Regions from separate parts of the Arthrobacter sp. 05T444 genome, predicted to be linked through region 3. Evidence: riboswitches for the same ligand, from Rfam matches in the RefSeq annotation. Region 3 holds a riboswitch; each other region holds the start of a gene.
What was found. A riboswitch is a leader RNA that binds a small molecule or an ion and turns the genes downstream of it on or off. The one in region 3 is predicted to bind thiamine pyrophosphate.

Region 1: it holds a riboswitch for thiamine pyrophosphate, as region 3 does, so the genes downstream of both, thiD (bifunctional hydroxymethylpyrimidine kinase/phosphomethylpyrimidine kinase) here and thiO (glycine oxidase ThiO) in region 3, are expected to answer to the same signal.
Region 2: it holds a riboswitch for thiamine pyrophosphate, as region 3 does, so the genes downstream of both, AC1DD3_RS14210 (ECF transporter S component) here and thiO (glycine oxidase ThiO) in region 3, are expected to answer to the same signal.
Region 4: it holds a riboswitch for thiamine pyrophosphate, as region 3 does, so the genes downstream of both, thiC (phosphomethylpyrimidine synthase ThiC) here and thiO (glycine oxidase ThiO) in region 3, are expected to answer to the same signal.

What each region holds. Positions count from the first base shown of each region.
Region 1 is NZ_JBFTKK010000006.1:236,083-238,275, forward strand. It holds gene thiD (bifunctional hydroxymethylpyrimidine kinase/phosphomethylpyrimidine kinase) at 1-1,006, opposite strand, end outside; TPP riboswitch at 989-1,086, opposite strand; gene AC1DD3_RS08545 (Rne/Rng family ribonuclease) at 1,164-2,193, opposite strand, start outside.
Region 2 is NZ_JBFTKK010000014.1:52,706-54,898, reverse strand. It holds gene AC1DD3_RS14215 (ABC transporter ATP-binding protein) at 1-368, opposite strand, end outside; gene AC1DD3_RS14210 (ECF transporter S component) at 368-988, opposite strand; TPP riboswitch at 1,060-1,203, opposite strand; gene AC1DD3_RS14205 (heme-degrading domain-containing protein) at 1,372-1,917, shown strand; gene AC1DD3_RS14200 (DUF4235 domain-containing protein) at 1,953-2,193, shown strand, end outside.
Region 3 is NZ_JBFTKK010000001.1:125,436-127,628, reverse strand. It holds gene thiO (glycine oxidase ThiO) at 1-1,064, opposite strand, end outside; TPP riboswitch at 1,057-1,177, opposite strand; gene thiE (thiamine phosphate synthase) at 1,205-1,939, shown strand; gene AC1DD3_RS00585 (ferritin-like fold-containing protein) at 1,936-2,193, opposite strand, start outside.
Region 4 is NZ_JBFTKK010000001.1:460,095-462,287, forward strand. It holds gene thiC (phosphomethylpyrimidine synthase ThiC) at 1-1,179, opposite strand, end outside; TPP riboswitch at 1,174-1,281, opposite strand; gene AC1DD3_RS02085 (amidohydrolase family protein) at 1,371-2,193, shown strand, end outside.

The DNA of each region.
Region 1 (2,193 bases), on a different contig from region 3:
CCGGCAGGGTGCCTTCCACCAGGCCGCGGATGAAGCCCAGGCCGTAGATCGATTCCAGGTCGGGTGCGGCTTCGGCGTGGAGCATCCCGGCATAGCTGCCTTCGCCCGCCACCGTCAGGTGGTGGAAGTGGTGGACAGGTCCGTTGCCGTGCCCCACGTCGAGCCTCCCGGACGTGCGGAGGGCCCCTTCCAGCCACGGCTTGACGGTACGCAGGGACAGCTCCCAGTCCCCTAAGCGCGCCTGCACCGTAGCCATGGCTGAGGACAGCGAGCACCCTGTGCCGTGGCTGTTGCGCGTCGGAACCCGCTCGCCGTCCACCACCACGACGTCAGCCGACAACACACCACCGGTATTCACGAGGGCGTCCGGGCAATCAGCACCGTCCAAATGCCCTCCCTTGACCAGGACTGTGGCCCCGGTTTCGGCCGACAACCGTTTTCCCTGCTCGAGCGCGTCGGACCAGGTGGCGGCTTCCGGCTCCCCGAGCAGCATGCCCAACTCGGCAAGGTTGGGCGTAATCAGGTCGGCCAGCGGCAGGAGTTCCCGAAGTGCAGACTCCGCGGACTCCTGCAGCAGCCGGTCCCCACTCGTTGCAACCATGACCGGATCAAGAACCACGACGCCGGGACGGACCTTCTCCAGCCAGTTGCGGACCGCGGTGATCACCTTTTCGTCGCCCAGCATGCCGATCTTCACGGCGTCCACAGTGATGTCGTCGCTGACAGCTGACAGCTGCGCGGTCAGGAAATCCGCCGGCGGCACGTGGACGGCACTGACGCCGCGGGTGTTCTGGGCGGTCAGCGCCGTGATGGCGGCCATTCCATAGCCCCCGTTGGCCGCGATGCTCTTCAGGTCCGCCTGGACTCCGGCGCCTCCTGAAGGGTCCGAGCCGGCGATCGCCAAGACCCGGGGAATGTCCCGGCCGGTGCGCGGGGAGAATTTGAAGGCGGCAACGGAGGAATCAACCGCGGGAGGCAGGACAGATGCTGAGGACAAAGGAGACATCCCTTCGCCGGTGCTAACCGGTCAGGTTCAACGGGTTTGGATCTCAGCCGGCACTTTGCTCGGCACCCCGTGTCAGTCCCCCAGCCTAGCGGCTTACTCCCAAAACCCAACGGGCCGGTGCTGCGATTGCAGCACCGGCCCGTTGGAAGGGGTCGACTCAGAGCTCAGACGCGGGTACGCCTACGCCAAGAATGATCGGCTCGCTGGCCGGCTTGGCGGCAGCCACCTTGTCCGCTTCCGGAGCCTTGGCCTCATGCGAGTGTCCGGCCACTGCTGCCGGCGCCGTCTCATGGTGTTCCACGGACGTCTCGTTGGCTGCGCCCTGCGCACGGCTTGCGCTGCGGTTCCGGCGCGGACGTCGGGCCCGGGTCTGCACGGCCGAGTGATCCGCGAACCGGTCGGCGTCGTTCTCCGCAACCGCCGGAGCGGGACTCGCCCCGGTTCGCGCCGGGGCAGCTACCGCAGTGGCAGGGCCGGCTGCAGCCGGATCAATAACAGCAGGTACCGGGGCCGCCGTCGGCTCCTCCGCAGCGGGAGCAGCAGGCTCGCCAAGGTGCGCGAAGGCTTCCTCAAGCCGGTCCAGGGTCAGGGCAGGCGTTTCGGATGCCGGCTCGTCGGCGTGCTCGACGAAGGGAAGCACCACCTTCTCGCCTCCGAACGTCAGCACGGCGCCGGGACGGCCGGAAATGCTTTCCGTCTCCGGGCTGCGGTGCACTGCCGGGCTCTCCGGAGCGGAGGCCGCCGGCACCGGAGCAGGCCGCGCCGCATCGCCGGAGACACCGTGGTGGGCGGCATCCTCGTGCAGGTGGGCTGCGTGTGCCGCTGCCGCTATGTTGGCGAGGGCCGCCCGGGTGGCTTCGGCCTTGGCATGGCGCTCGGCCTCGGTTGGCTCGTGATGGACTGCGGCGGGAGCAGTAGGCGCGGACTCGGCCGGAACCTGGCCGCCCTTGCCGCGGCGGCGGCTCTTTCGCTCCGGGCGCACGGCGGGCTGGTGCTCCGCCCGAGGGATGTGGTGCTCGGCGGCAACGACATTGGCCCGGCGGTGCTCGACCGGCTCGTCGTGGGTGACGATGCCGCGGCCGGCGCACGCCTCGCACTGCTCGCCGAAGACTTCCAGCAGCCCGGTGCCCATCCGTTTGCGCGTCATCTGCACGAGTCCCAGCGAGGTCACCTCCGCGACCTGGTGC
Region 2 (2,193 bases), on a different contig from region 3:
CCGAGGCGGGAGAGGACCACCTGCGTTTCGGGGTCCTGCTGCATGAGGCCGGCGCGGCCGCGCCGCGCGCGCGGCGGTTCGCCGGCAATCAGCAGGCTGCCGGTCTCGTCCGCGTCGTCGCTGTCGGCAAGGCCGCCGTCGCCGGCTGCGCTGTTTCCCGAGGTGCCGTCACCCAGAACCCCGGCGAGGGCGTGAAGCAGCGTGGACTTGCCGGCGCCGGAAGGTCCCAGCAACAGGACCCGCTCCCCCGGCCGGATGTCCAGGTCCAGCGCGTTGACGGCGGGCCTGGACCGTCCCGCGTGGCGCCAGCCCCAGCCGCGGGCGGTGACCGCGGCTGGGCGGACGCCGCCGTCGTAATGTGCGGGCATCAGGAGAAGACGGGCTCCGTGGCTGCCTTGCGGGACGCGAACGAGCTCAGCACGCCCGTCCTGGCCAGGCCGCGGGTAGCGATCCAGGACAGCACGCCGGCGATGACCGCGCCGGAAATGGCGCAGAACACGATATACGCGAGCTTGTCCCCAGCGGCGTACGCAATGTTCCAGCCCCACGGAGCGAAGGAGTCATTCAGGCCGCAGAACAGGCCCGCACCCGCGCCGGCCAGCAGCGAAGCGGGGAGGTTGAATTTCTTGTACATGAAGGCGGCGAACACGAGCTCCGCACCCAGGCCCTGCAGGATGCCCGAGATCAGCACCGTGGTGCCGTACTGGGAGCCCATGATCAGCTCGCCCGTGGCGGCGACGGCTTCGCAGAACAGTGCCGCACCCGGCTTGCGGACGATGAGCATGCCGAGCACCGCCGGAATCATCCAGCCGCCGGCGTAGAGGCCGGAGAGGGGCGGGTACACGGCGTTGACGGGGGCGGAGATTAGGTTGGCGCCCTGGGACCAGGCCCAGAAGATCACGCCGCCGGCGACCGCGATCAGTGCCGCCACCACGATGTCAGCCACGCGCCAGTTGTAGCCGGTCTTCTTGATTGTTGCAGTTGTCATGATGGTCCTCCTGAGGAACAGGAGGGGAAAGCGCTCCCCGGCTGCTGGCGGTTGGTTTGCCTGCTGCCGGACACTTTGAGAACTCGACTCCCTTGCGCCGGTACTAGCCGGATCAGGTTCGAGGGTCTGCGGCGGTCCGCACTCTCAGCGCCCATCCTCGGTTTCGCTGGCAGTTGCCAGTGATGCCCGACGGCGGCGCTCCCCTGTCGTAATAAATCTGCCCTTGTGGGCTGATCCAGTTTACACCGGGACGGCCGCGGAAGACCGGCGCCGCGGTCACAATCCGGGAGGTATCCGGGAAGTGCGCGGAGGCGCCAGAGGGCGGCGAACAGAGGCTGCCTGGGACGGGGCGGCGCGAGGACAGCGCGGAGTACATTGGGGCCATGACGCAACAGGATCACGGCAGCCAAGCCGCTTTTGACCCCGACTCCGCCGCCGAGCAGCCGGCGGGCGCTCTGGCAGCCCTGATCGCCAGCATCGAAGCGGAAATCACCGAGCTGCAGTTTCCCCGGTTCGGCAGGGACGACGCCCTCAACCTCGGCCTCCTGCTGGTTGAGCTCGGCAAGATCGGCAACCTGCCCATCGCCGTCGACATCACCAAGGGCGAACACGTGCTGTTCCATGTGGCACTGGAGGGTGCCACCCCGGACAACGAGCACTGGGTCAAGGCCAAGCAGCGGACCGCAGCACGCTACGAGGAACCGTCCCTGCTCGTGGGACTGCGCGGCCGACTCGGCGGGGGCCGCATCGAGGACAACGCCTGGTTTGACCAGTCCAGGTATGCCGCCCACGGCGGCTCATTCCCCATTTACGTGGAAGGCGTGGGTGCGGTAGCCACGGTGACGGTCTCAGGGTTGCCGCAGAAGGCCGACCACGATCTGGTGGTGCGGGCACTTCGGGAAATCCATGCGTCCATGCGGCTAGGCTAGGGGCAGTCTGTATTCACGTCGCAAGGAGTTTCGGAATGAGTTTTTTCATCAAGCTGCTTGGCACCGGCATTAGCCTGCTCGCCGGATTCGCCGGCACCAAGGCCGTGGACACCATCTGGGAAAAGACCACCGGCCGCAAGCCGCCCAAGGGCGGGAAGGACGACGTCCCCACGACGCTCCGCTCGGCCCTCACCTTTGCCCTCATTTCAGCTTCGGTGAGCGCCATCATCCAGGTGCTGGCCAACCGGGGCACACAGCGGGCGATCACCCGCTTCG
Region 3 (2,193 bases):
GCGTTGTCGGGGGTACCCGGCCGGGCCCTGGCGGTCGATTCCAGGAGCTCGAGTTCTGCCACGGCCGGCACCAGCACCTGGGCGTCGCGGAGGAGCTGGTAGACCCCGCCGGCGCTGGGGGCTGAATGCCCGTCCTCCCTCTGGGTGGCGCCGATAACCACCGTTCCGTCCTGCCGCGGAACAAGATAGACGGGTATTCCGCGGACAATGCCCCGGACCGTGGCCGTAAGCAGCGGCCGGAGGTGCGCGGGAACCCGGAGCCTGAGGATGTCGCCGTAGACCGGGCGCAGGGGCAGCTTCAGCCCGTCCGGCAGTCCATCCAGCGACGCCGCCGCGAGTCCGTTGGCCACCACGGTTTCGGCGGCACGCACAGTGCCGCCGCCCGCCAGCCGGACGCCGCAGACCCGTTCGCGCTGCCCGCCGTCCCACAGCAGGCCGGCAGCGTTTTCCCTGATCTCATAGCCGTTTTCTGCACCGGCAACGGCCGTCCGCGAACCGGGTTCGTGGCGGGCCAGCGCAGCTGCGATGCTTGCCACCAGCATCCGCGGATCAACCTGGTGGTCAGCCGGGATGTCCAGCGCACAGGAGATGCCCGGGCTGAGCAGCGGCTCCCGCGACCGGGCCTCACGGATGGTCAGCGGCGCGACAACCAGGCCGCACGCCTGCTGGACTTCCCGAAGGTCCGTCAGGGTGCGGCGGTCGGCGGGGTCCGCACCGACGGCGATGGTCGGCGTCGAAAGATAACCGGTCTCCCTGCCGGCTCCGCCATCGGCGAGCGCCGCGGCGAAATCGGGCCATCTGGCAGAGGATTCGAGCATCAGTTCCAGGAGTTCCTGCTCCTGGTAGTGCAGCTCGCTGACAGGGGCGAGCATTCCCGCAGCGGCCCAGCTGGCCCCCGTCCCCGGCGCATCGTCAATAAGCACCACTGAGCGTCCTGAACGCCTCGCCTCCCAGGCAATCCCGTGGCCGATCACGCCGCCGCCGATGACGGCAACGTCAGCGTGCAGCGGTTCCGCGGCAGAAGTGTTTGTGGCGGAAGTGCTCCCGCCGGATCCAAGCTGCATGGAAATCCTTCCCTACGCCGGTACTAACCGGATCAGGTCAAGCGGTCGGCTCTTACGCCCTCTCAGCCCTGCGGCGTTTGTGACAGCTGCAGCGGGCTCCCGCGGTACCTGCCCAGTTTAGAGGAACTAGGCTGGTTGCCATGACCGCGCATGATGTCCACACCACCGCCCGACTGTACCTTTGCACCGATGCCCGCAAGGAGCGCGGCGATTTCACCGATTTCGTTGATGCGGCCTTCGCCGGAGGGGTGGATATCATCCAGCTGAGGGACAAGACCATCGAGGCGGCCGAGGAACTCGAACTCTTGGAAGTTGTGCGCCAGGCAGCCCACAGGCATGGCCGGCTCTGGGCCGTCAATGACCGGGCAGACATTGCGTCGCTGTCCGGGGCCCCGGTGTTCCATATCGGCCAGAAGGACCTGCCGCTGCGCTCCGCACGGAAGCTGCTGCATGACGCCACGGTGATCGGGCTGTCCACGCACACCCCTGACCAGGTGGATGCCGCGATCGCCGCCTCCCCCGGGCGAAGCGGTCTGGACTATTTCTGCGTTGGCCCGGTGTGGGCCACCCCCACCAAACCCGGCCGGGCCGCCGTCGGGCTCGATCTTGTCCGCTATGCGGCGGAGGCCGTAAGGGCGGCGGACGAGGAAAGGGTCGGCGGCCTGCTGCTGCCCTGGTTCGCCATCGGCGGGATCGACCTCACCAACGTGGAGCAGGTCGCGGCAGCGGGCGCCGGCAGGATCGTCGTCGTCCGGGCTATCACCGAGGCGCCGGATCCGGAGGCCGCGGCAGCCGAACTGCTCGAGGCCCTGGATGCGGGAGCGGAGAACGCCGGAGTGAAGGGCGCAGGCGCGCCGGTGGCAGGCCTGAACTAGCCGCTCAGACCGAGCTGCACCATCCGCCGGGAATGGTTTTCGGCGAGCTCGGAGGTGAGGCTGCGCACCCGCTCCCGGGCCGCGGCGTCGTCAGCACCGCTGTCCGCTTCAGTGATCAGCTCGGTCAGGAAGGCGTGTTCATAGCCCACGCGCTGTGCCTGCGTGAGCGCCTCTCCCAGGAGCCGCCGTCCCCACAACGCCAGCCGTGAGGCGAGCCGGGGATCATCGGCAAGGGCCACCCTCAACCTCTCGCG
Region 4 (2,193 bases), 330 kb from region 3:
AACCATCACCTGGACGTCGTATTCCCAGGCACGCTGGGTCAGCTCCGCCAGGGTGTCCAGTTCGGCGAACTGTGCGGCGTCGTTGGCATCGGCGGTTGCGCCCGGCCGGAGGCCGTCGCCGAGCGAAAAGGAGACGTCGTATTTGGCGAAGATCTCGCACAGCTCGTCAAAGTGCGTGTAAAGGAAGTTCTCCTGGTGGTGTGCGAGGCACCAGCCGGCCATGATGGACCCGCCGCGGGACACGATGCCCGTGACGCGGTTGGCGGTCAGCGGGACGTAGCGCAGCAGCACTCCGGCGTGGATGGTCATGTAGTCCACACCCTGCTCGCACTGCTCAATCACGGTGTCCCGGAAGATCTCCCACGTCAGGGCATTGGCCTCACCGTTGACCTTCTCCAGCGCCTGGTAGATCGGAACGGTGCCGATAGGGACGGGGGAGTTGCGGATCAGCCATTCGCGGGTGGTGTGGATGTCATCGCCGGTGGACAGGTCCATCACGGTATCCGCGCCCCACTGGGTGGCCCACTGCAGCTTGTCCACTTCCTCTGCAATCGAACTGGTTACCGCCGAGTTGCCGATGTTGGCGTTGATCTTTACCAGGAACGCCTTGCCGATGATCATGGGTTCGGACTCGGGGTGGTTTATGTTGTTGGGGATGATGGCACGGCCTGCAGCCACCTCGCTGCGCACCAGTTCAACGTCGCAGTTCTCGCGGAGTGCCACGAAGCGCATTTCCGGGGTGAGGACGCCCTGCCGGGCATAGTGCATCTGGGTCACCGTCTTGCCCCCGACGGCGCGGCGGGGCACCGGCTGCGCTCCCTTCCACTCCGCGGAAGCTGCGCCGCGACGTACAGCCGACCTGCCGTCGTCGAGCAGGTTCCGCTGCCGGCCGCCGTACGGCTCCGTGTCCCCGCGTGCTTCGATCCATTCCGAGCGGAACGGGGCGAGGCCCACTACCGGGTCGCTGCCCGGACCCGCAGTCCGGTAGACCCGCAGCGGCTCGTTCTGCTCCCCGTTGGGAGACGGCTCCAGGGCGATTTCCGTGACCGGGACGCGCAGGCCTTCCCCCTCGATGTAAGCCAGTGAGTGCGACTTCAGCGACTGGGTGGTCTGCTGGCCAGCTTCGTTATGGGCCGCCTCGTTTTGGGCAGGGCTCAGCCGTGTTTTCTGGGTGTTCATTTACTGCTCACTTCCTTCGCCGGCATTACCCGGACAGGTTCAACGGTCGCAGGCTGCGCTAGCCCGATCTCAGCCCCTGCAGGGGCACCCGTGTGGTCGTAGACGAAGCTACCACAGGGCGGCAGGCGGGTGCCGCATCCGTGCCGGGTGTGACACACGCCGGGCCGGGCCGTACGGATTACGCTTGAGCCATGGCGCCCATCATCGAATTCAGCGGGACCGCGCTTACCGGCCCGGACCAGGAGCGGGCAGGCCTTTGGGCCGTGGACGGCCGGCTGACCTTCCGCCGCCCGGCAGTCGTCCCGGACGCAGTACTTGACGGCTGGGTGCTGCCCGGCTTCGTGGATGCCCACTGCCACATCGGGCTGGGGCCCGGAGGCGCCGTGGACGACGACACCGCCTATGCCCAGGCGATGACTGACCGCGACGCCGGCACGCTGCTCGTCCGGGACGCAGGCGCGGCCAGCGATACCCGCTGGCTCCAGCGCAGCCCGGAAGCGCCGAGGATCATCCGGGCCGGGCGGCACATCGCCCGGACAGGCCGCTATCTGAGGAATTTCGCCGTCGAAGTGGAGCCGGAGGGCCTTGTCGAGGCGGTCCGCAAGCAGGCGCGTTCCGGCGATGGCTGGGTCAAGCTGGTGGGGGACTGGATCGACCGCGACGCCGGCGACCTCGCGCCGTCGTTTCCCGCCTCGGCGGTACGGGACGCCGTCAGCGCCGCCCACGATGAGGGCGCCAGGGTCACTGCACACTGCTTCGCCGAAGACACGCTCGACGACGTGCTGGACGCCGGAATCGACTGCATCGAACATGCCACGGGACTTCTGCCGCGGCACATTCCCAGGCTGGTCGAGCAGCACGTGTCGATCGTTCCCACACTGATCAACATCGCGACGTTCCCGGATATCGCTGCCCAGGCCGAACCCAAGTTTCCGCGCTACGCGGCCCACATGCGGGCCCTGTGGGAAGGCCGGAATGAACGGATCTTGGAAGCGCACGAAGCCGGGGTGCAGG